DNA from 4 places in the Peribacillus sp. NPDC097225 genome. Region 3 is predicted to be linked to each of the others. Evidence: riboswitches for the same ligand, from Rfam matches in the RefSeq annotation. Region 3 holds a riboswitch; each other region holds the start of a gene.
The links. Region 3 has a riboswitch for S-adenosylmethionine ahead of ACIQXH_RS12930 (methionine ABC transporter ATP-binding protein). Riboswitches for the same ligand answer to the same signal wherever they lie in the genome.

Region 1 (6,066 bases), on a different contig from region 3:
AACCGGTCATGTCTATAGTTTTGACATTCAAGAGCAAGCCATTCACACTACCGCGAATAAATTGGAAACGGAACATTTACAAAAGCGTTGCACCCTCGTCCACGATGGACATGAACAGCTTGATACGTATATCACCGGGGAACATGCGGGAAAGATCACCGGGGCCATCTACAACCTTGGCTATCTACCTGGAGGCGATAAATCGATCATCACGCAAGCCGATACGACAATCGCTTCTCTTGAAAAACTGTTCGACATGATGGCGCCAGAGGGCATCATCGTCCTCGTCATCTATCACGGCCATCCAGGAGGAGAAACGGAACGGGATGCGTTGATGCACTATGTACAGAACCTGTCTCAACAAAAAGCCCATGTCCTGAAATACGACTTCATCAACCAAGTTCATTCTCCTCCGTTCCTCATTGCGATAGAAAAAAGGTAGAACTCCCACCACCGTTCAATAAACGGTGGTGTTTTTGTAATTTCGACCGATTTTTTCGAACTTTTAAACTTTTACCCATTATAATGAGGAAAAAATGGATAAGTGGGTGTAGAAACATGGAACAATTATCGACTTCGTTACTGGCAGGGCAGATTTATTGACTGAGAAAATCAAACGAGATACAAGTGAATCATTTGGCCAATTCGTCACTAGCCTGACTGCATTGACCGAAGATAGAACACGATGGAAGAATTGAAGCCGTTCGAACATGTCTTTGACAAGTTCCTCCAAAACAAAAAGCTGCTGAAGTTTCTCAGCAGCTTTTTTCTTATTTAAACGACATAGCCCAATATCTTCAACCGGTTTTCAACGAAACTCAGTGCATATTGAAATACGTCATCCCGCTCCGGTTCATTGAAAATTTCATGATATAGTTTCGGCCATTCCTTGTATTGCTTTTCGCTGGCCAAGTTATAGTTGAACCACTCCCGGACCGCCTTTTTGTTGACGACCTTGTCATCTCCGCCCTGCATCATCAGTAAAGGCACGTCCTGAAACTCCGGAATCTCTTCAAAAGCATCCTTCATTGCCTGTACAAGCTCCCGATACCAGCGAACGGAAACCTTGGTAATGTACAATGTATCGTTCGTATCCGATTCACGGATTTCCGAATTCCTCGTCGCCATTTGGGGAGTTAACCCAGAATCCACCCGGAATTTTGGCATCACGATATTCATGCCGTGTGAAATGGCGGTTAAGTATTTGGGAGGATGCGTCATCAGACCGAGGCATGGCGATGATAAAATGACCCCCGCGATGTCCCATTCTTCCTCCTGAAGCAGGCGGATCGCAATCAACCCACCCATGCTATGTCCTAATAAAAAGACAGGAAGGGAATAATCGTATGCATCTTCAATCCAGCTTTTTACTTCTTCTAAATATTCGTCAAAGGAATCGATATGCCCCCGGAAGGCGCGTGTCGTCATTCCCTGCCCGGGTAGGTCGCCCATGACGACATGGTATCCGGCTGAAAGCCACATTTGTGTTAACCACTTGTAACGGCCATGATGCTCCATTGCCCCATGAATAATGACGATGACGCCTTTTGCATCTCCGTCCGTCTCCCATTTCCACATTCGAAATCCCCCTTTCACTTTTCTCTAGTTGTAAACGTTCCATGCAGAATGAAAAATAATCTATATGGTAAATTATAACCACATTTTCGGTTTTCGACAAAAACGAAACCTAATTAATTGTGCTCAATCAAATAGTAGCCAAGGCTATTTTGATACGGTATATTAAAATAATACAGCAAAATTATCCACTTCGGAAAGGAAATGATGAAAATTGATTATTTATCCATTCAAAGGCATGGAACCAGAAATTTCCGAAAGCGCCTATCTTGCTGAAAATGCCGTCGTGACAGGCGATGTCAAAATCGGTGATGAATCAACGATCTGGTTCAATACCGTCATTCGCGGCGATGTGGCACCCACCATCATCGGGAAAAGAGTAAGCGTGCAAGATAACAGCGTACTTCATCAAAGTCCCAATAACCCACTGATAATCGAAGATGAAGTGACCATTGGCCACCAAGTCATTCTACATAGCTGCAAAATTCGAAAGAGAGCCCTCATCGGCATGGGTTCGATCATCCTTGATGGAGCGGAAATCGGTGAAGGTGCCTTCATCGGTGCAGGGAGCCTTGTCCCCCAAGGAAAGGTTATCCCGCCGAACACCTTAGCCTTTGGAAGGCCGGCCAAAGTCGTTCGTGAAATTAATGAGGAAGATCGCCAGGATATGGATCGCATTGTCCGGGAATATGCTGAAAAAGGACAACTCTATAAACAGGCTGACCGAATAAAGTAACACCAATCGTATGATTACAAAAAAACGCTTAGCTAAAAATAGGATTCCTTGAATTATTCCCTAGGAAGCCATATTTAATCCTATTTTTGCCCATCAAAAAAGGTGCCTTGCATTAAAGCAAGGCACCTTTTCTCATATGATTTACGCTTTAGCTTGTGTTTTTAAAGCTTCTGCTTTATCCGTACGCTCCCAAGGCAAATCAACATCTGTACGGCCGAAGTGACCATATGCAGCTGTTTGCTTGTAGATTGGGCGACGTAGGTCAAGCATCTTGATGATACCAGCTGGACGTAGGTCGAAATTCGCCTCTACCAATTCCACTAGCACCTCTTCACTTACTGTTCCCGTTCCAAATGTATCGATTGAGATGGATACAGGCTTAGCCACGCCGATTGCGTAGGCCAATTGCACTTCCGCTTTGTCAGCCAGGCCGGCAGCCACGATGTTCTTCGCAACGTAACGAGCGGCATATGCAGCAGAACGGTCCACTTTTGTTGCATCTTTACCAGAGAAAGCACCGCCGCCGTGACGAGCGTATCCGCCGTACGTATCAACGATGATTTTACGGCCAGTAAGACCAGCATCCCCTTGAGGTCCGCCGATTACAAAACGGCCAGTCGGGTTGATGAAGTATTTCGTATCTTCATTGATTAAGTCAGCCGGTACGACCGCATTAATCACATGTTCTTTTAAGTCGGCTTGAATTTGTTCAAGTGTCACTTCAGGATCATGTTGTGTGGAGATGACGATTGTGTCTACACGTACAGGTAGGTTATTTTCATCATATTCAACCGTTACCTGCGTTTTTCCATCAGGACGTAAATAACTTAGCGTGCCATCTTTACGAACTTGAGAAAGACGGAATGATAGCTTATGAGCCAATGAAATGGGAAGTGGCATAAGCTCTTCCGTTTCATTGCACGCGAATCCGAACATAAGACCTTGGTCCCCTGCACCGATAGCATCGATTTCCTCATCGGACATCGTACCTTCACGTGCTTCCAATGCTTTATCAACACCCGCTGCAATATCAGCAGACTGCTCATCGATCGAGCTTAGCACGGCACAAGTCTCGGCATCGAAACCATATTTCGCACGAGTGTACCCGATACCTGCAATCGTATCGCGGACAATGCGTGAAATATCCACGTAAGCCGATGTTGTAATTTCTCCAGCAACAAGTACAAGACCTGTCGTTACACTTGTTTCACACGCAACGCGTGCATTTGCATCCTTAGCTAGGATTGCATCTAAAATGGAATCTGAAATCTGATCACAAATTTTATCCGGATGGCCTTCTGTCACAGATTCAGAAGTAAATAGACGTTTCTTTGACATCTTATTTCCTCCTTGGAAGTTAGTATGTTGTAGGCATGAGCCTGATCTTTTACGGAACTCGTTTCCCTTATTAGTTTCAATCATAGACACAGAATTAATGAATAAAAACACAAAAACCTTCCCTGGCAAATGAGGAAAGGTTTAAAAATTCTATCATCTATCCTTTCACTCTTATCGTTCAAGGGTTTTTTACCTTGCTCAGGTTAGCACCATCACCACTATTCCTTGAAGGTTCATCGCTTTATTTTCGGCGATTGACCTTGGAGTCAAGTTCAATATGGCAGGTTGCTGGGTTTCAAAGGGCCTGTCCCTCCACCAACTCGGGATAAGAGAATCCGTACAATTTAAGATACTATCGTATTTAGTCTGAATTTGTCAATGTTTTTCTAAATAGAACATTTTTCCCCAATGAAAAATAAAAAAAACTTTTTATCTGGCACAGCCGGACTATAAATAGTATTCTTAAAGAGTGTAAACTAAGAAGATAAGACCATTGACTTACAATGGATAAATCGGACAAAATGAACATACCATCCGAACCCCTATATTCATCCCTTTTTCAGATACATAAATGGTTGTTCACTTCTTTTCTTCCTATTATAAATGAAAAGGTACACTAATCCTAAAACGGGACTTCACAAAGACTTGTGGCAGCAATCGTTTTTCACACCCTAGATTCACTTCATCCAGATCGTCTCCCGATTCAACCAGATTCAAAAACATCCATCCAGGATGACTCACTGCAAGTATATGCCCGCACTATACATAAGGTTACACTCGAAGTGAGATAATTGATTAATGTGACTATTCCATTTTCATTCACAAAAAAAGTTAAATAGTATAGACTATTTAATCCAATGTGTTATACTAATTGTATTATAAAAACTTAAACAAAGGAAGGTATCTCATATATGAATTCTGTTGACGTTAATGAGTTACACCAATTATTAGCAGGAAATAATGTGCAAACTCAACTCTCAGTTCCTCAATTAGTTGAAAAAGTATTAAGCAGAAATGAAGGCGTTTTAACTTCAACCGGCGCAGTAAAAGCTGAAACGGGCAAATACACGGGCCGTTCACCTAAAGATAAATATATTGTGGAAGAAGCTTCTGTAAAGGACAAAATTGACTGGGGCCCAGTGAACCAACCCATTTCCGAGGAAGTATTCAATAAACTATATAGTAAAGTTGTGGACTACTTAAAGACAAAAGAAGAAGTCTTTGTCTTCAAAGGTTTTGCTGGAGCAGACGAATCATCACGCCTTCCTATCCGAGTGGTTAATGAATATGCTTGGCACAACCTTTTCGCTCATACATTGTTCATCCGTCCGAATGAGGAAGAACTAAGAGGGCACGAAGCAGAATTCACCATCCTTTCCGCACCTAATTTCAAAGCGGATCCAGCAGTTGATGGAACGCAATCCGAAACGTTCATCATGGTATCATTCGAACGCCGTACTATCCTAATCGGTGGAACTGAATACGCAGGTGAAATGAAGAAATCGATTTTCTCAATCATGAACTACCTACTTCCGGAAGAAGAAATCCTTCCAATGCATTGTTCGGCAAACGTAGGTCGTGAAGGCGATGTCGCTTTATTCTTCGGATTGTCCGGTACTGGTAAAACGACTTTATCTGCCGACACGAACCGTAAACTGATCGGTGATGACGAACACGGCTGGTCTTCTAACGGTGTATTCAACATCGAAGGCGGATGCTATGCAAAAACCATCAACCTTTCACGTGAAAAAGAACCACAGATCTTCGACGCCATCCGTTTCGGCGCCGTATTGGAAAATGTCGTGGTAGATCCCGAAACACGCGTGGCGGATTACGATGACAGCTCATTAACGGAAAACACCCGTGCTGCATACCAAATGCAAGCGATCGATAACATCGTGAATCCAAGTATTGCGGGACACCCGAATACAATCATTTTCTTAACGGCTGATGCTTCTGGCGTACTGCCTCCAATCAGCAAACTTTCTAAAGAACAAGCCATGTTCCACTTCTTGAGCGGATACACAAGCAAATTGGCAGGTACAGAAAGAGGCGTGACGTCTCCTGAAGCAACATTCTCTACATGCTTCGGTTCACCTTTCCTACCACTTCCTGCTACACGCTATGCTGAAATGCTTGGAGAAAAAATCGACGAGCATGACGCAAAAGTATACCTGGTTAACACAGGATGGACTGGCGGAGCTTATGGAACTGGAAGCCGTATGAAGCTTGCTTATACTCGTGCCATGATCCAAGCAGCACTTGAAGGTGAATTAGCCAACATTGAAACCGTTCAAGATGATATCTTCGGCTTGAACATTCCGGTTCATGTTCCTGGTGTTCCTGATGAAGTGCTTCAACCAATCAAAACATGGGCAGACCCTGCTGCATACACAAAATCAGCAAAAGACCTTGCC
Region 2 (6,066 bases), on a different contig from region 3:
GGGTTCATATGCTCTACCGATAAATAAAATGCCTCTATGGATTGACCGGCTAACGTCGTTCCCATCGGCTCGATTGTTCCTGAAATCATTATCGGTACTTCCTTGCCAGTTTTAGCGATGGCCGATCTAATTCCAGAAAAGGCCGCCTTTACATTGAGCATATCTTGACAGGTTTCCACGAGTAATAAGTCTACCCCACCGTCTATAAGGCCAAGTGCCTGTTCCTCATATGAATCGGTCAATATATCGAAAGTCGTTCCACCTGTAACAGATAAAGTTTTTGTCGTTGGTCCCATGGAACCCGCTACATACCTGGGCCAATTATCACTTGAATATTTTTCACATGCTTTTACGGCAAGCTCTGCCGATACTTTATTAAGTTCATATGCAAGCGTGCTTAATTGATATTCTTCCAGCACTAAGCTTGTGGCACCAAAGGTATTAGTCTCTATAATATCGGCACCTGCCGCTAAATATTTTTCATGGATGGTTTGAATGATTTCAGGACGGGTTAACGATAAATACTCATTACACCCTTCGTATTGTTCTCCACCGAAATCCTCGGCCGTTAAATCTTCAGCTTGAATCATGGTGCCCATTGCTCCATCAAGAAGAAGAATCTTTGATTGTAATTGCACGTTAATTTCCCTTTTACTCATGTCCTGCCACCTCAGATGTTTGTTTACGATCATGATCCTTAATATATGTAGTAAGTTCCGCTGTCATTTCATAGCGTAAGAAAGGCGTTATTAAGTAAATTCCCTTGAACCTCTCTTGGGCTGCGTCTACCAATTCCCTTGCTATATTTATAGCTTCAATCCTTGATTTTACTGGATCAGCTCCCGCTGAGGCCATTGCTTTCCGTACACTGTCAGGTAATTTAATCCCCGGTATTTCATTATGGATGAATTCGGCATTCCTCGTACTGGTAAGGGGCATTATCCCCATGAAAATCGGTGTTTCCAAATGTTTTGTCGCCTGATAGACTTCTTCTATTTGTTCTACTGAATAAACTGGCTGTGTTAAAAACGAATGAGCACCGCAAGCGATTTTCTTTTCCATTCTCTGAACAGCCTTATCGAGATATTTCACATTTGGATTAAAAGCTGCGGAAATCTTGAAATTAGCCCGTTTCCCTAGACTTTGTCCGGAATAGGAGTAGCCCTCATTGAATTGCTTAACCAGACTTATCAAATCGAATGAAGATAAATCATAGACAGACGTTGCCCCCGGGAAATCACCAATCTTAGAAGGATCCCCAGTGATAACTAAAACTTCATCCAGCCCGACCGTATGCAATCCCATTAAATGGGATTGTAACCCAATAAGATTTCGGTCCCTGCACGTAATATGGACCATCGGATTCACCCCTAATTCAGCCTTTAATAAATTGGCTAAGGTCGAATTCGATATCCTTGGTGAAGCAAGTGAATTATCAGCTAAAGTAATGGAATCCACCCCAGCTTTTTTCAAGGCTTCAGCTCCTGCCATAAACGTTTCGATTCCTAACTTTTTCGGTGGATCAAGCTCAACTAGGATCGTTCTATCCGTTTTTGCCTTTTCATGAAGAGCTAATTCTTGTTTTTGGTTATTCACTTCAATAATTTCTATATGTCGAGCTTTCGTAATTTTTTCCTTGACTGGCGCTAAAGTGCCAATCATTTCGTTCACAGCTTGTATATGTAGTGGTGTCGTACCACAGCAACCCCCTATAATGGTTGCTCCTTGTTTTCGTAATTCGAGTGCACTTGAACCGAAATATTCTGGTTCCGCTTTATAGACCAGTCTCCCATCCACATAATCTGGAAGACTTGCATTAGGATAGATGGCAATCGACGCCTGCATAGGCAATTTCACTTCTTCCAGTGCCCTTATCATATGATGGGGGCCCAGACGGCAATTCACCCCAACCACATCTGCACCTAGGTACTCTAGCTTTTGAAAAGCTTCATTCAAATGAAATCCATTTTGAAGATTTCCAAGTTCATGCATCGATACATTTGCAATAATCGGCAGGTCCGTTTCCTTTTTAGCAATTTGAAGCACCGTTTCAAGCTCTTCATAATCATAGAATGTTTCAAGAAGAATTCCATCGGGATCTTCCAGGAGCAAACTGTATAATTGTTCTCGAAAACCCCGTTTTATTTCTTCTATACTTAAATCCGATTTACGTATACTACGCTGGGCCCCAATTGTACCAAAAACATAAGCCTTCCCTTTCGCTACTTGTTTAGCAAGGCTGACTCCTTGGCGATTGATCCGACTGACTTCTTCCTCCAGCCCATACCGTTTCAATTTATTGAAATTGGCACCATATGTATTGGTTTGCAGAATATCTGCACCCGCTTCTAAATAGGCCCTATGTATAGTCTCAATTTTATCAGGATTGGTGCAATTTATTTCCTCATAACATTGATCGATTCCATAGGAGTACAACAACGTACCCATCGCGCCGTCTCCAACTAGCATTCTTTCCTTCAATTCACTACGAAAATCCAATTAGTACACCCTCTCTTAAAAACACTATGGTTTTTGTCAGTTTCTATGAGTGTGAGAGTAAAGAAAAAAAACCTTCTCAAAGAAGAAGGCTTTTTTCGAAACATTCTCCTCATCTATCAAGCTCTGCTTGCTGGATTTAGCACCTTTGCCTAGGCTGGTTGCTGAGGTTTCATCGGGCCAGTCCCTTCACCTCTCTCGATAAGATTTATTAAGTTTAATTTTCTAAACATTTCAAAATTTATTTATATTTAATTTACATGAATCATCTGATAATTTCAAGAGTATATTTATCATTTTTTCATTTTCTTCAGACTTTTTAACGATACATCCTTTTAGAAAGCAAGGCTCCCCATTCTTCCGACAAGGATTCAATGGAAAGCAAGGACATTGCCCCCTCCTCCCCATCACGCTTATGAAGGATGACATCCGTTGCATAAAGTACCGTAACCTTATCTTGAAGCCGATCCAATAACACGATATCATCTTGTTGGCCAATTACCCCTTCTTGTATAACCCTAGCAAAATAGCCAGTTAGATTAGTGTCCATCACCAATTTCAAAAACTCTGGCTCTTTGTTAAAGTGGGAGATGGTCGAGCAAGGAATACGCCCCTGTGTAATCTGAATAACGGTCCCGCCAATGCGATAGATATCGCCTATAAACGTTTGACGTTCAGTCATTCCAGCAATCGTCAAATTCTCCCCAAATGCAGGGATGGAAAGCTGCTTATTGAATGTTCGATTCCATAAATCATAATGCTCAAAGGGATAAAAACATAGAGCACGGTCAGGCCCTCCATGGAACTTTCTGTTACCCACTCCATCCCTATCAATCCCTGATTTTGTTACGGTGATATAGTCGATGGCCTTCTTATCCATTGCCGTTTTGATCTTTACCCCCGAAAGCTCCTCCTCTTTTGGCATCCCAATTTGAAGAGACATGATTTTACGATTTTCCATTGGACATCTTCCATTTCTTTTAAATTTCCAGATTGCAATAAAGAAACATTCTTTATATTCAATCTATTCAATTATTTGATTATACCAAACAAAAGCAATAACCTCTTTACTAGGTATAAAATTCGATGTGAAAAGAGAATGATATAAAAATAATCCCTTTGTTTTAGTAATTTAGTTGCTATTTCCAAATTAATTATGATAGAATATGAACACAATATATAGTCGAAAAAGACAATCCGTCGCCTATATGTTGATTCACGATTAATTTCCTCATTGTCGCTCTTTAGGGGGCGAATTTTTTTGTCTCCTTTTAAAAAGGGTGGAAAACAGTAGATCCTTACTAATTATTTATACCTAACAGGTAGCTACCAAATTGAACAAGAGACCTTCTTTTAATGAAAATTTATAGGTACGATCATTACTTTCCTCACAGTACACCACTTTTTTGATAATTTTGGTGATTTTCTTATGCCTTCATTTTCCCCTTAGCTTCTATTTTTTCGCCCCTTATATTCCAGGTATCGTAACAGCCATGCCGATATCGTTAGCCAAGCAGCTCCGGCAACAAAACCTGCCACAACATCGCTCGGGTAATGCACCCCTAGATAAATGCGGCTCCATCCAATGACCAATGAAGCCAAAAAAGCCAAAAACCATATAATGCCGTTCATATATTTACTTTTGACGATTCGTAAACATACAACTGCAATGCTTCCGTAAACGATAACCGAAGCCATAGAGTGACCACTAGGAAAACTATATCCTGAAACGGATAATAATGGAGCGATATCGGGTCTTTCCCTTTGAAAAAGATATTTTAGCCCCCAATTAAATACCCCACCCATTGCTGAAGTGATTATTAAGTATAAAGCAAGCTGTTTTCTTCTGTATAAGGCCAAAATCAAGGCAAATATACCAATTAGTACGACTATCCATGTCACCGACCCAAAAAATGTGAGCGTAGTCACAAAGCTGATAAATTGTTCACTAAAGGGCACTTGGATGAAATTGATAAGGACTTTATCAAATTCGATTAACTCCCCTTCCTTCAGTTCTTCCACAATTTCAATAAAAATGAAAAAATAAACTAGGATTAAACCAGCCATCATGGCAATATAAAGAAGTTTTTTTGAAATATGTATGCTAAAAAAGTTATGCATTCTCGGACACCACCTTTTCCCTCATTTACCACGCTACCTCTAGGATAAAACAAAAAAAGCCTAAGCGATAGATTTCGCTCAGGCTTTTTTTACGCTTGTTTCTTTTTAGGCTCCGCTCTTTTGCGTGTCGTCTTTTTCTTTACAACCATTTTCTCCGGCTTCGTCCTGTCAATGGACGCTTGTAAAGCTGCCATTAAATCCGTCACATTATTGGCCACGGGTTCTTTAGATTTTGCTGTAATGGTTTTCTCGCCAGTTTTCTTTGATTCAATCAATTCAAGCAAAGCTGTTCGATAATCATCTTTGTATTTAGTCGGATCAAACGTCGATGTCAACTGATCAATTAATAATATGGCCGTATCGATTTCTTTTTTTGCAATGGCATCATTAGCAGGAATATTAGGAACGTCGGTTGCAGAACGAACCTCATCAGGGTAATGAATGGTTTCCATCAACAATGTGTTATCCACTACCCGAAGGATAGCCATTTGTTCTTTGGAACGAATGATGATTTTAGCGAGACCAACCTTGCCTGACTCCAAGAGTGCTTCCCTCAAAAGAGAATAGGCTTTTGTACCGCCATCGTTTGGAGACATATAATAGCTTCGGTTGAAATAGATTGGATCAATTTCCTCTATTTTAACAAAATCAATGATTTCCACTGCCTTATCTTCATTTTGTTTTTTTAATTGCTCAAGTTCATTGTCTTCTAGGACAACAAACTTTCCTTTTGTATACTCAAACGCACGAACAATATCATCCTTGCCTACTTCTTTCTGGCAAACTGGACAAACCTTTTCATATTTTATCGGTGAATGGCATTCCTTATGCAAAGTTCGTAAGGATATATCCTTATCTTCCGTTGCCGCATGAAGCTTTATCGGGATATTCACCAAACCAAAAGAAATGCTGCCTTTCCATATTGTATGCAAATTCCTCACCTCATCGTTGATTAATTGATTCACTATTATTATCATTCCCATTTCTTTCAAAAAAATTATATCTCAACTCTTAAAATTAAGATTTTATGGGGAAAATACTAATAAACGCATTGAACGGAGGGAAAAATGTGATAAAACCAATGTTGCCCACCTATCATCCAGAAGCTCCTTGTTCTAAGGAATGGATATATGAAGTCAAATATGATGGCTTTCGGGCCATTTTAACGATTGAAGAAAGTAAAGTGGCAAAGCTGACGAGCCGGAACGGAAAAGAGTTGCTGCCTCTTTTTCCGGAAATCGGTGAATTCCTAGAAACCTTGAACCTCGAAGGTATACTTCCCCTTCAACTAGATGGAGAACTAGTTTGGCTAACGAATGAAGCCAAGGCAGACTTTTCCGAGATACAGTGGCGTGGACGTTTGAGAAACCAAACATTGATATCCGAGGCTTCCACCCTCTCCCCATGCCGATTCATAGTGTTTGACTTACTAACCTTAAATGGAAAAGA
Region 3 (6,066 bases):
CCATGTTTTTATCCATTTGACGGATGAATTTCATAAGTGAAACTTCGTCGCCTTCTTCACGGCGTGCATTGACAGCCGAACGCAAGAAGTCTGCATTTGTAACACCACTGATTTCACTTGGATATTGCATAGCAAGGAAAAGACCAACACGAGCACGTTCGTCAACTTCCATTTCCAATACGTCTTCACCATCAAAACTGATGCTTCCGCTTGTTACTTCATATTTAGGGTGACCCATGATTGCTGAAGATAAAGTGGATTTACCTGTTCCGTTCGGCCCCATGATTGCATGGATTTCTCCGCCTTTTACTTCCAGGTTAACCCCTTTTAAAATTTCTTTGCCTTCTATTGATACATGAAGATCTTTTACCGTTAATGTTGAACCTGACATAATAATACCTCCGTGAACTTAATTCCTATTTTATTACAGAAAGTGAAAATCACTTTCTTGACTATAGTTTTCAAAAAATCATTCTCACTTTATTCTCATTACAATTTTATAACAAATCCAATTTAGAATCAACTAATATAGATGGAGGTTTTTACTCGCTAGGGAGTGGAAACCTGCCCTATTGTTATAAAACGACCGTATAAAGGCTTTTCACTGCAAATATGCCCTTATTTTAGTTTTCGTTAATGTAAGCTAATTATTCGGGATTCCATTCATAATAAGATATTCCCGAAAAGTTCAAGGGGAAGACGGTTGGCCCTTATCATGAAAAAAATCGATCTGCAGGAGTAATGAGCAGGATCCGGTACGTACAACAGATCACTTTTCATTTTACCTCTACAGACCGATTTTTGAAAGACTCTAATATATGCTTATCCGTGGATTTTACGTTGTAATTCCAGAACCATTTTATTGCATTGCTCATGTTCCCTATCTCTTACTTTTTCAACCTCGATACGAAGGTCTAAATTTCTGCTGTATTCACTGTACCCAACCCCATGTGATAACTGCATAGCTTTTTCCATTTCGCTCGTTACGTTTAAATCTAAAGTATTGATAGTGAACCATCCTTTCAAATTTGTGAATCATTTTGTTTCTTCGTCTATTCTATACCCTTTGCTTTCAACTTTAAACCCCAACTTAAAAACGACCTGGAAATCCAGGTCGTCTTTCGTTGCTTTATTCCTTTGCAGGTACGACTGCACCCTCATATTCCTCAAGAATGAAATCTTGAATTTCTTTGGAATGTAATACTTCCACAAGCGTCTTGATTTCTTCTTTGTCTTCGTCACCTTTATTAACAGCGATCACGTTCACATATGGTGATTCAGAATCTTCTATTGCAATGGAATCTTTAAGTGGATTCAAGCCAGCGTCGATTGCATAGTTAGAGTTGATTAGGACCGCATCTCCTTCGCCGCTTTCATAGATTTTCGGAAGTAATGCCGCTTCATAATCTGCATCGAATTTAATGTTCTTCTTATTCTCGACAATATCTTTTACTGTAGCTGTCGTTTTATCAATGCCTTCTTTAAGAGTAATCAGGCCATTCTTTTCTAAAAGTGATAAGGCACGTCCATGGTCTGCAACAGAGCTGCTTAAAATGATTGTTGCTCCTTCTGGAAGCTTATCAATGCTTTTATATTTTTGTGAATACAAAGCAATTGGTTCAATATGGATGCCGCCTGCATTAACAAAATCATATCCATTTTCCTTAATTTGAGATTCTAAATAAGGAATGTGCTGGAAGTAGTTCGCGTCCAGTTCTTTATTGTTCAAAGCCTTGTTTGGCAAGATATAGTCTTGGAATGTTTCCACTTCCAATTCAATGCCTTTTTCTTTAAGAAGAGGAATCGCTTTTTCAAGAATCTCTGCATGTGGTACATTCGATGCACCCACCACTAACTTCTTCGTATCATCGCCACTACCTGTATCTTTCTCTTTATCCGTTCCGCAAGCCGCCAATGCAATTGATAAAACTAGAACGAATGCAAACCCTAAAAACTTTTTCATCCTTTTCATCTCCCCTTATCTTTTATCCAATTTAGAAGTAATCACATCACCGATAATCTGTATGATGAAGACAATAATTAATATGACAATCGTCGCTACCAGGGTAACGTCGTTGTGATTCCGTTGATAACCGTCCAGATAGGCTAAGTTACCCAATCCACCAGCCCCGATGACACCTGCCATTGCCGTGTATCCAACCAATGCAATCGATGTTACCGTGATGCCTGATATAAGGGCCGGCATCGATTCTGGAAGGAGGACCTTATAAATGATGGTGCTGGTTTTGGCTCCCATTGATTTAGCCGCTTCAATCACGCCTTTATCAATCTCACGAAGGCCGATTTCGACCATCCGCGCATAAAACGGTGCTGCACCGATAATGAGTGCTGGTAATGCCGCATTCTCACCAATCATGCTACCGACAAGTAATTTGGTGAACGGAATTAATAATACAATCAAGATAAGGAATGGAATCGAACGGAAAATATTAACGAAAGCACTTAACACACCGTTAACGCCCCGATTCTCCCACATATTCCCCTTGCCTGTTAAAAACAGAAGCAACCCCAATAGTATCCCTATAAAAAAGGTCGCTACAACTGAAATACTTGTCATATACAGCGTTTCTTTCGTCGCTTCTATGATGTCTTCCCAATCTACATTCGGCAATAATTCTTCAAGCATGAGTAATCACCTCCACGCCTACCTGCTGTGCTTTTATGAATTCGATTGCGCGGAGCATTTCATCTTCACTGCCATCAAGGTGGATGAACAATGTTCCATATGAGCCGCTTCTCGTTTGTGATATTTTCCCCTGGACAATGTTCACATCCAACTCAAAATTACGTACCAATTTTGTGATCAACGGGCTTTCTGCATGATCCCCCACGAATGTCAGTTGAATCACTTTTCCTGCTGGATACCGTTCAAACAAATGCTCCATCGTTTCTTTTGTCTCTTCTGGTTCTGTCACCTGCTGAACAAAACGCTTAGTCATCTGTTCTTTAGGGTTTCTGAATACTTCCAGGACAGCTCCCTGTTCGACTACCCGTCCACTTTCCATCACAGCCACTCGATTGCAAATCTTCCGAATGACATGCATCTCATGTGTAATCAAGACAATGGTTAAACCAAGGCGTTGATTTATATCCACAAGCAATTCCAGGATGGAATCGGTTGTCTGGGGATCTAGAGCGGACGTGGCCTCATCACACAAAAGCACTTTCGGGTTATTGGCAAGAGCCCTCGCTATTCCCACCCTTTGCTTCTGTCCACCACTTAGCTGCGATGGATACGCTTTTTCTCTTCCTTCCAATCCAACTAACTTAATGAGTTCATTGACGCGCTTGATGCGTTCTTGCTTGGAGATGCCCGCAATTTCCAGAGGAAAGGATATATTTTCTTGAACGGTCCTTGACCACAAGAGATTAAAATGCTGAAAAATCATGCTAATCTCTTGACGGGCTTTACGAAGCTTAGACCCTTTAATTGTTGAAACTTCATTTCCCGCAACGTTCACGGAGCCCTCAGTAGGCCGTTCCAACCCATTCAGCATACGTATGAGCGTACTCTTGCCAGCCCCACTGTATCCGATGACTCCGAAAATCTCGCCTTTATTTATTTCTAAATTCACACTATTCACGGCATGAATCGTTTCGCTATTTGCTTTTCCTGTTCGAAAAAGTTTACTGACGTTTGACAATGTAATCATGTATGCTCACCTCTTTATCCAATTAAGCCTATGAATTTAGTCGATTTATTTTTATGGCCTCCTGATGAATCTATCCCTCTATGATTCAAAGAAAATAGAAAAAGCCCTTCTGCATGAGCAGAAAGGCAGGGAAAAGCAGGCCTTCCTCTCATCTCCCAAAGCCTCTACGCTTTGTGTGAATTGGCACCTTTCCAAGGAAAATCCTTGTCGGTTGCCGGGTTTCAACGGGCACATCCCTCCACCTCTCTTGATAAGAGCTATATATGGACTATTCTTTTTTGTCTTAACATTCACTTTACTATGTCTGAAATTTTAACACAGATAAAAAAGGAGTGCAATGTAAAATCCTAGGGTGTACCTGTTTCTCCATTAAACTCTTTGAGAATTCACTGACACGATATTCGTCGCTTTTTCAATCGCTTGCTCTAGATCTTCAAGTAAATCGTCTACATTTTCAATACCGATTGAAAGGCGAACCTGGTCGGCACTGACACCGGCCTTGACCAGTCCTGCATCATTCAATTGCTGGTGAGTTGTACTTGCTGGGTGGATGATTAGGCTTTTAGCATCCCCGACATTGGCGACATGCGACCATAACTCAACCGAATTGATGAGTGTGGAACCTGCTTCACGTCCCCCCTTAATTCCAAACGTCACCACAGATCCGGCTCCCTTAGGCAAGTATTTATCTGCAAGGGCTTTATCGGGATGATCATCGTTACCCGGATAAGAAACCCATGAGACTGCCGGATGGTTCTCCAAGTATTGAATGACTGTCCTCGTATTCAACAGGTGTTCCTTCATCCTGACATGGAGCGTTTCCAGGCCAAGCGTGAACTGGAATGCACTTTGAGCACTTAACGTCGGTCCCAAATCCCGAAGCAATTGCACACGCGCTTTCGTAATAAAGGCAGCAGGCCCTACCGCTTCGGAATAGACAAGTCCATCGTAACTAGGGTCAGGTTCCGTAAAGCCTGGATAATTAGGCGAATTCCAATCGAATTTACCACCGTCGATGATGACTCCCCCTAATGTCGTACCATTACCCAATAGCCACTTTGTAGCTGAATGGATGACAATATCCGCCCCAAAGTCAATTGGTCGGCACAGATACGGCGTTGCGAAAGTGTTATCGATAATAAGAGGTATCCCTGCTTCGTGGGCTATTTCCGCCACTGCTTCGATATCAAGAACCCTTAAGCTTGGGTTGCCGATTGTTTCGGCAAATATGGCCTTCGTTCGTGGAGTGATTGCCCGTTTGAAATTTTCCGGATCATCAGGTGAGACGAATTTCACTTTGATTCCGTATTTAGGGAGTGTATTTTCAAATAAATTATAGGTCCCGCCGTACAGTGTTGAAGCAGAAACGATTTCATCCCCCATACCAGCGATATTAAGGATGGAAAGGGATATAGCGGCCATGCCGCTTGCAACTGCCAATCCACCGATTCCCCCTTCTAACAGGGCCATTCTTTCTTCAAAGACACTGACAGTGGGATTGTGAAGCCTCGTATAGATGTAACCATTCTCTTTTAATCCAAATAGATTCGCTGCATGATCTGTATCTTTGAACAAATAAGCATTACTTTGATAAATGGGTACGGCGCGGGCACCCGTTTCGTCGACTTTTAAACCGCCATGCACACTCAACGTCTCAAAGCGGAATTTTTTTTCTGTCATTATATTCTCCCCTTCTTCCATTGTTTTAGTAGGAATTAAAGCGATATTGCCTCATCTCTTGTTATATGCAAGGAACCTTATAATATGAAGAAGTCGGAATTTCCCGCCGGGGTCGATAGAGATTTCCCTATTGAACGATGTCGCCTGGATAAGCGCGTTTTGTAAATGGCAGACATTCCATCCTCGTGTATGATGCGTCTATAACGTATGTACTTCATACAAAATATAGCACTTTAGTAGCAGGTAGTCAATTAGTTATTAGAATATTCAATCATTAATACGAATGCTATATTCCCCCCATGACTTCAACAAAAAAACCAATCCATGTAGGATCGGCTTTTAGCTTATCTCTTTCAGCAATCCATACAAATAAGGAACAGACTGAAAGGCATATATTTTTTTTGTCATCTTTCCTTTTTCAAAAAGCAAAAGACAGGGTACGCTCTCAATTTCATATCGTTCAGCCAATGTCTGGACATAATTCATGTTCATTTTTCCAGCCTTCATTTCCGGGAACAGCTCTAGTGTTATGGAAAGCATTCTTGAAGCCACCTGGCAGGTTCCACACAAAGGTGTGTATAGATATAAGCTAAAAGTGTTCCCTTGATCAACAGCTTGCTTAAAGTCTTCTTCTTTCCATTCCTCCATCAGTTACTCTTCCATCCTTTTACTTGTAAATTTAGTTTTCACTTTCATATTTGCAGTCAGTAGC
Region 4 (6,066 bases), on a different contig from region 3:
AGAACAAGCCACGCTTGATTCCGTTCATCATGGCTGCACCCAGTGCCCCACTAGCAATCTCCCTTAATCCATCGAATGCACTTTCAAAGATTAATGCAAGAACACTTGGTAACTCGGTTATATTCAATAGGATGACAACTAAAGCTACTAACACATAAGCTCCTGCCATGATTGGCACGATGACTTCAGACACTTTAGCAACCATCTTAATTCCGCCAAAAATGATAACAGCCGTTATGATTGCCAAAATTAGTGCGGTGATCCATTTATCTACACCAAAGGATGCTTGGAATGCACTTGTAATCGTATTGGCCTGTACAGAATTGAAAGCAAGTCCAAATGTCAATGAAATCAAAACAGCAAACGTGATACCCATCCAGCGTGCATTTAATGCTTTTTCCATATAATAAGCTGGACCACCACGGAAGGCTGCTCCGTCTTTGACCTTGTAAATTTGAGCTAAAGTGCTTTCAATGAAAGCAGAGGCAGATCCAATCAATGCGATTAACCACATCCAGAAAACAGCTCCCGGACCACCAGTCGTGATGGCTATAGCCACACCTGCCAGATTCCCCGTTCCTACCCGGGAAGCCGTACTGATGCAAAAGGCCTGAAACGAAGATACGCCTTTCTTATCTGCCGTAGCACCTTCCCCTAGTAACCTAATCATTTCTTTCACCATTCTAAATTGTACAAATTTAGTACGAAAAGAAAAATAAATGCCCATTCCAATTAATAAAATGATCAGTATAGAGGACCATAATAAATCATTTGTTTCAGTAATAAACTTTTCTACTATCTCCATTTTTAAACGAACCCACCTCTAATTATTTCATTACAATACCTTTAGAGTTCCCGCTTTTACAAAATAGTAAACACTTAAGAATAAAGATATCTCCGTTAATTGTATTTTATTATACTATTTTAATATTATTGAAGAAGGATATTAGTTTTTTGGAACATAAAAGAATTAAAGATTTCATCCACACTTTCCATTCGAAGTCACTTACCCTAAAAAAGCCCTGGCGACAATGCTCCAGGGCCAACATTCATGATTTTACATTCATGATTTTACATTCATGATTTATTGATACTCTTCCACCCATACTATTTTTATTTCTTCTTCGAGAATCGGGGAAAACCTATTAAAATGGCTATGATTCCTGAAATCCCGATTAAGACCGGATAGAAAGAATAGGGTAGGATACTGATAGGAGAGATGTGTGCAACACCGGCAGCTAAAAGTAGTTGTGCCCCGTATGGCAATAATCCTTGAATACTACAAGCGAAAACATCGAGCAAGCTGGCAGATTTCCTGGGATCAATTTCATACTTTTCGGCAATATTTTTTGCAAGTGGACCAGCAATGATGATGGATATGGTATTGTTTGCCGTTGAAAGATTCGTTAAAGCAACCAATCCCGCGATGCTGAACTCAGCACTTTTTTTTGATTTGCTTTTTTTCGTCACGAGGTTCAGTAGGTAATCTATTCCGCCGTTATGTTTGATAACCGAAACCATGCCTGCAATCAAGATCGCTAAGAAGGAGATTTCATACATCCCAGCCATTCCATCTCCTACTTTTTGAATAACCTCCATTGCATGATAACTGCCATCCGCTAAACCGATTATTCCAGCAAAGACAATGCCGATAGAGAGAACCAAGAATACGTTGATCCCCGCCAATGCTGCCACTAGAACACCAAGGTAAGGTAGAATTTTGACCCAACTGTAGGCTTCTCCAGAAATTGTAGCTTGTTCACCCATCGTCAGAAAACCAAGGATAACACATGTAATTACCGCAGCAGGTAAAACAATAAAAAAGTTCACTTTGAATTTGTCTTTCATTTTCGTTCCCTGTGTACGTACAGCTGCTATAGTCGTATCCGAAATGAAAGAAAGATTATCACCGAACATTGAGCCACCAATGACCGCAGCCATGGAAAGGGCAACTGAAATATCCGTCTGTTCACTAATTCCTACTCCAATTGGTGCTAAAGCCACTATCGTTCCCATACTTGTCCCCATAGATAATGAGATAAAGCAGGCGATAATAAATAACCCCACCATTAATAGATTTTGCGGAACGATCGAAAGTGCTAGATTCACCGTAGATGCTACGGCTCCCATCCCATTTGCCACTTCCGAAAAAGCCCCAGCCAATAGGAATATGACAACCATCAACATAATATTTGAATCCCCGGCACCTTTACAAAAGATTTCTACTTTGTGATTGAATGATTCCTTTCGATTCATTGCCAGTGCCACAGCAGATGCAATGGCAATGGCAACAATCACTGGAAATGTGTAAAAATCTTTTGTAATCACACCTGAACCTATAAATAATATCAAAAAAACGATAAACGGCGTTAAAGCCCATGGATTCCCTTTATTGTCTAAACTCATGATGTACACCTCTTTATTATTTTTGCATGGTATTGGATACTCTTTTTGGACTCTCTAAATTTTCCGGCATCCCTTCATTTTAATATAAGCATGATTATAAAATAGTAACAAACCATCAAGAACAGATTCCTATCCTATGAGTACAAAAAGACCTCTTCCGTTTTAATACAAGAAGAGGTCTTTTAATCTATAAACACTCCTCTTATCTTTCAGGTCAATCGCCTGCTGGATTTGGCACAGCACTCTAAATAAGTCTGCTGCCGAGACATCTTCGGGCCAGTCCCTCAGTCTCTCTTGATAAGAAGTAAGAAATATTCATTTTTTTAAAGCAAATATAAGAGTACAGCATTTTAAGAGTTTTCGCAAGGTAAAGTATTAAAGATTTTTATAAACTTATTGAATGCATTACTTTTTAGCTTTCGGGGCCTAAAGGTAGCTAGTGTGAAAGCAAGTGATACTTTACTCTTCTACACTGATGGGTACCACTTTGCCATCTTCTACCGCTCCGACAACGACTTTTGCTGCGAATCCACCATTTTCGTCAATCGAAGGTATATTGTAAATTTTCTGTTCAGGTGCCGTGTTTGTCAGCCCATCCTGCATATGTTCACGGATGGCTTTCACATCCTCGACTGTTCCTGCCGCTTTCATTGCCTCCACAAAGGCATACATAGCAATGTAATTCAACCCCACTTCAGAACTAGCATCTTCCTTATAAATTTTTTTATATTTATCAATGAATGCTGGTGCTGCTTCTTCATTGGAGTCGATAAGCGGAAGCACACCAATCGAACCTTCCAATGTTTCGTATGAACCGGCAATTGGCTTCATTTGATCCAGTTTCGCCTGGTCCATGATAATAAAACCGCCTTTAAAACCTAGTTCTCTTGCTTGTTTTGCAACCTTGGCCGTAGGCTCCGACGCCCCACCGATGAAAAGGACATCAGGCTTTTCTTTTAAAGCATTTGTAACAGTCGTGAAGAAATCCGTTTCTTTAGAGAAATCAATTGAGGCATTATACACGACTTTACCACCCTGCTTTTCCCAATGTGGTAGTAGGTTTTCCGCCCAGTCTTTCCCGTACTGGGAAGATGGTGGCAATGCCGCGATTTTTTTGCCGAAGTTTTCCATTGCATACGTAGAAAACGGTTCAATATACCCTTCATAATTTGGCGGGATCCTTACCGTTAATGAATTTCCGCTTTCCGTGATAGCTGGTTCACTCGAATAGGCACCGATGATAAATTTCTCTTTTTCGTTAAAAACCTGTAGGGCCTGTATCCCCCCGCTATGAGGAGTGAAAATAATCGGAGTTTTGTATTCCTGGATTAAACGTTTAGCATTTGAACCCGTTTCATTCGGTAAGTACTTATCATCCAATGAAACCAGATTGAGCGTATATTTTTCCCCTTCCACTTCGAATCCACCGGCATCGTTTATTTCATTTACAGCCATCTCCATACCATTTAACGTTCGTTTTCCATATAAGGCTGCTGCTCCACTCAAAGGGCCGCTAAAACCGATATTGACAACATTCTTCCCTTTACCGGCCTTTCCTCCCCCACTTGATGCAGGGCTGTCTCCCTTGTTACACCCCACTAGTGCCGTTAGGACGAGTAATAGCATTACAAAGAATACACTCAACTTTTTCATAAAAATCCCCCATTCATTTTTAAACTCTTATGCTCCGATATAGGCTTTCCTTACTTCATCGTTAGACAATAATTCTTTTGCGGTCCCTTCAACGACAATTTCCCCATTTTCAAAAACATATCCTTTATCTGCAATGCTAAGAGCAGCATTCGCATTCTGTTCGGCTAGTAGAACGGTTATTCCTTCCCGGTTTATTTCTTCGATGACTTGGAACATCTGTTCAACAATCAAAGGAGCGAGGCCCACAGAAGGTTCATCTAGCATCAAAAGCTTCGGTTTAGACATCAAAGCCCTGCCAATGGCCAGCATCTGTTGTTGTCCACCACTCAAGCTGCCGGCTTCATCATGGAGTTTTTCTTTTAAAATAGGAAATAAATGATAGACATTTTCCAATGAGGACTTGATTTCCATCTTTTTTTTTCGATGTACGTAAGCTCCCATCTTCAAGTTTTCCTGGACAGTCATCTGAGGAAACAGTTTCCGCCCTTCTGCACATTGCACGATTCCAGCTTGGACATTCTTATCCGGAGCCCTACCTCCGATAGCCAGTTCCTCAAAATGAATTTCACCCTGAGCCAGCTTGCTTATTCCGCTGATAGAACGGAATGTCGTGCTTTTGCCTGCCCCGTTCGCCCCCAATAGAACGACAATTTCTCCCTTTTCCACTTCAATATTCACTTGCTTAATCGCAGTGAAGCTCCCATAACATACAGTAACATCAGTTAACTTAAGCACTAGCACTACCTCCTAAATAGGCTTTAATAACCGCCTCATTCCCCCTGATTTCTTTTGGAGTGCCCTCAGCAATCTTTTCCCCGTAATTCAGGACCATGATATGGTCAGCTAAGTTCATGATCATATGCATCTTGTGCTCGATCAAGCAAATCGTGAAGCCCGATTGATTCAACTCCTTGATCAGTTCTGTAAGCCCTTCTGTTTCATCAGGGTTTATACCGGCAGCCGGTTCATCAAGAAAGATGATTTCCGGATCCGTCGCAAGGGCAAGGGCAATCGCCGTCCTCTTCTTTTCCTCTTGAGAAATACTCGAGACCATCTTATTTGCCGCATCCATTAAGCCGACAATTCTCAAAACTTCCATCGCTTTATCACGACAGGCCTTTTCCTCCCGTTTTAACCTCTTCGTCCTTAGGATAGCATCTACCAAATTCGATTTAGTGCGAAGCCTATGCCCTACAATCACGTTATCCAAGATGGTGGATTGTTCAAAAAGACTAGTCGTCTGGAACGTTCTTGCTATGCCAAGCCCCGCTATTTCATTGGCAGGAAGCTTCGTGATGTCTTTCCCTTTGAAGAGGACTGCTCCAGAACTTGGACGATGGAAGCCGCTGATCAAGTTGAAAAACGTAGACTTCCCGGCTCCATTAGGCCCGATAATCGCATTGATCTTTCCTTTTTCAATGGTGAAATCCACATTTTTTACAGCTGCCAATCCCCCGAAACTCTTTGTTAAATTCTTCGTTTCGATAAACATCTTCATCCCTCCTCCGCATTAACCGGAACGTCCTTACTCATAATCAGTTGTTTCTTATCTCTTCGTTTAATTTTCCAATCAAAGAATGCACCCGAAATACCGCGTGGATAGAAAATTATGATCAACGTAAGTAAAGGTCCAAAGATCAACATTCGATACTCTTGGAGAAATTGTAGATTCTGGGATAGTATGACGAGAAGCAAAGTTCCAACCAAAGGTCCCGATAGAGTTCCTATTCCGCCGACCAGTAGATACATCAACAAGTCGAACATTATGGCCGTAGACCCGATATCCGGTCCGATAAACCGCACGAATGAAGCATATAAGGCACCTGCCAAGCCTGCAAAAAATGTAGAAAGAACAAATGCGGTCAACTTATTCTTCATCGTGGATATGCCTATCGTTTGGGCAAGTTCCTCACTATTCCTGATGGCCATATAGGTTCTCCCTGTCAACGAATGAACAATGCGATACATGACCAAAATGACACCAAGTAGGAAAATGAGCACCAAATA

Region 1: linked by a shared signal. The riboswitch ahead of metK (methionine adenosyltransferase) and the one ahead of ACIQXH_RS12930 (methionine ABC transporter ATP-binding protein) in region 3 are both predicted to bind S-adenosylmethionine.
Region 2: linked by a shared signal. The riboswitch ahead of ACIQXH_RS00195 (bifunctional homocysteine S-methyltransferase/methylenetetrahydrofolate reductase) and the one ahead of ACIQXH_RS12930 (methionine ABC transporter ATP-binding protein) in region 3 are both predicted to bind S-adenosylmethionine.
Region 4: linked by a shared signal. The riboswitch ahead of ACIQXH_RS07330 (Na+/H+ antiporter NhaC family protein) and the one ahead of ACIQXH_RS12930 (methionine ABC transporter ATP-binding protein) in region 3 are both predicted to bind S-adenosylmethionine.

Annotation. Positions count from the first base shown of each region.
Region 1 is NZ_JBIWDJ010000011.1:44,031-50,096, reverse strand. It holds gene mnmM (tRNA 5-(aminomethyl)-2-thiouridylate-methyltransferase MnmM) at 1-442, shown strand, start outside; gene ACIQXH_RS19255 (hypothetical protein) at 521-733, opposite strand; gene ACIQXH_RS19250 (alpha/beta hydrolase) at 775-1,578, opposite strand; gene ACIQXH_RS19245 (gamma carbonic anhydrase) at 1,793-2,311, shown strand; gene metK (methionine adenosyltransferase) at 2,453-3,649, opposite strand; SAM riboswitch class I at 3,818-3,981, opposite strand; gene pckA (phosphoenolpyruvate carboxykinase (ATP)) at 4,561-6,066, shown strand, end outside.
Region 2 is NZ_JBIWDJ010000001.1:46,305-52,370, forward strand. It holds gene metH (methionine synthase) at 1-659, opposite strand, end outside; gene ACIQXH_RS00195 (bifunctional homocysteine S-methyltransferase/methylenetetrahydrofolate reductase) at 652-2,499, opposite strand; SAM riboswitch class I at 2,606-2,704, opposite strand; gene ACIQXH_RS00200 (MOSC domain-containing protein) at 2,816-3,457, opposite strand; gene ACIQXH_RS00205 (phosphatase PAP2 family protein) at 3,943-4,617, opposite strand; gene ku (non-homologous end joining protein Ku) at 4,707-5,549, opposite strand; gene ligD (DNA ligase D) at 5,687-6,066, shown strand, end outside.
Region 3 is NZ_JBIWDJ010000004.1:17,962-24,027, forward strand. It holds gene sufC (Fe-S cluster assembly ATPase SufC) at 1-391, opposite strand, end outside; gene ACIQXH_RS20450 (YuzK family famiily protein) at 823-975, opposite strand; gene ACIQXH_RS12920 (MetQ/NlpA family ABC transporter substrate-binding protein) at 1,130-1,963, opposite strand; gene ACIQXH_RS12925 (methionine ABC transporter permease) at 1,979-2,647, opposite strand; gene ACIQXH_RS12930 (methionine ABC transporter ATP-binding protein) at 2,640-3,674, opposite strand; SAM riboswitch class I at 3,820-3,931, opposite strand; gene ACIQXH_RS12935 (O-acetylhomoserine aminocarboxypropyltransferase/cysteine synthase family protein) at 4,044-5,354, opposite strand; gene ACIQXH_RS12940 (thioredoxin family protein) at 5,694-6,002, opposite strand; gene ACIQXH_RS12945 (toprim domain-containing protein) at 6,006-6,066, opposite strand, start outside.
Region 4 is NZ_JBIWDJ010000002.1:303,857-309,922, forward strand. It holds gene ACIQXH_RS07325 (alanine/glycine:cation symporter family protein) at 1-805, opposite strand, end outside; gene ACIQXH_RS07330 (Na+/H+ antiporter NhaC family protein) at 1,114-2,406, opposite strand; SAM riboswitch class I at 2,606-2,710, opposite strand; gene ACIQXH_RS07335 (ABC transporter substrate-binding protein) at 2,866-4,065, opposite strand; gene ACIQXH_RS07340 (ABC transporter ATP-binding protein) at 4,087-4,794, opposite strand; gene ACIQXH_RS07345 (ABC transporter ATP-binding protein) at 4,787-5,551, opposite strand; gene ACIQXH_RS07350 (branched-chain amino acid ABC transporter permease) at 5,554-6,066, opposite strand, start outside.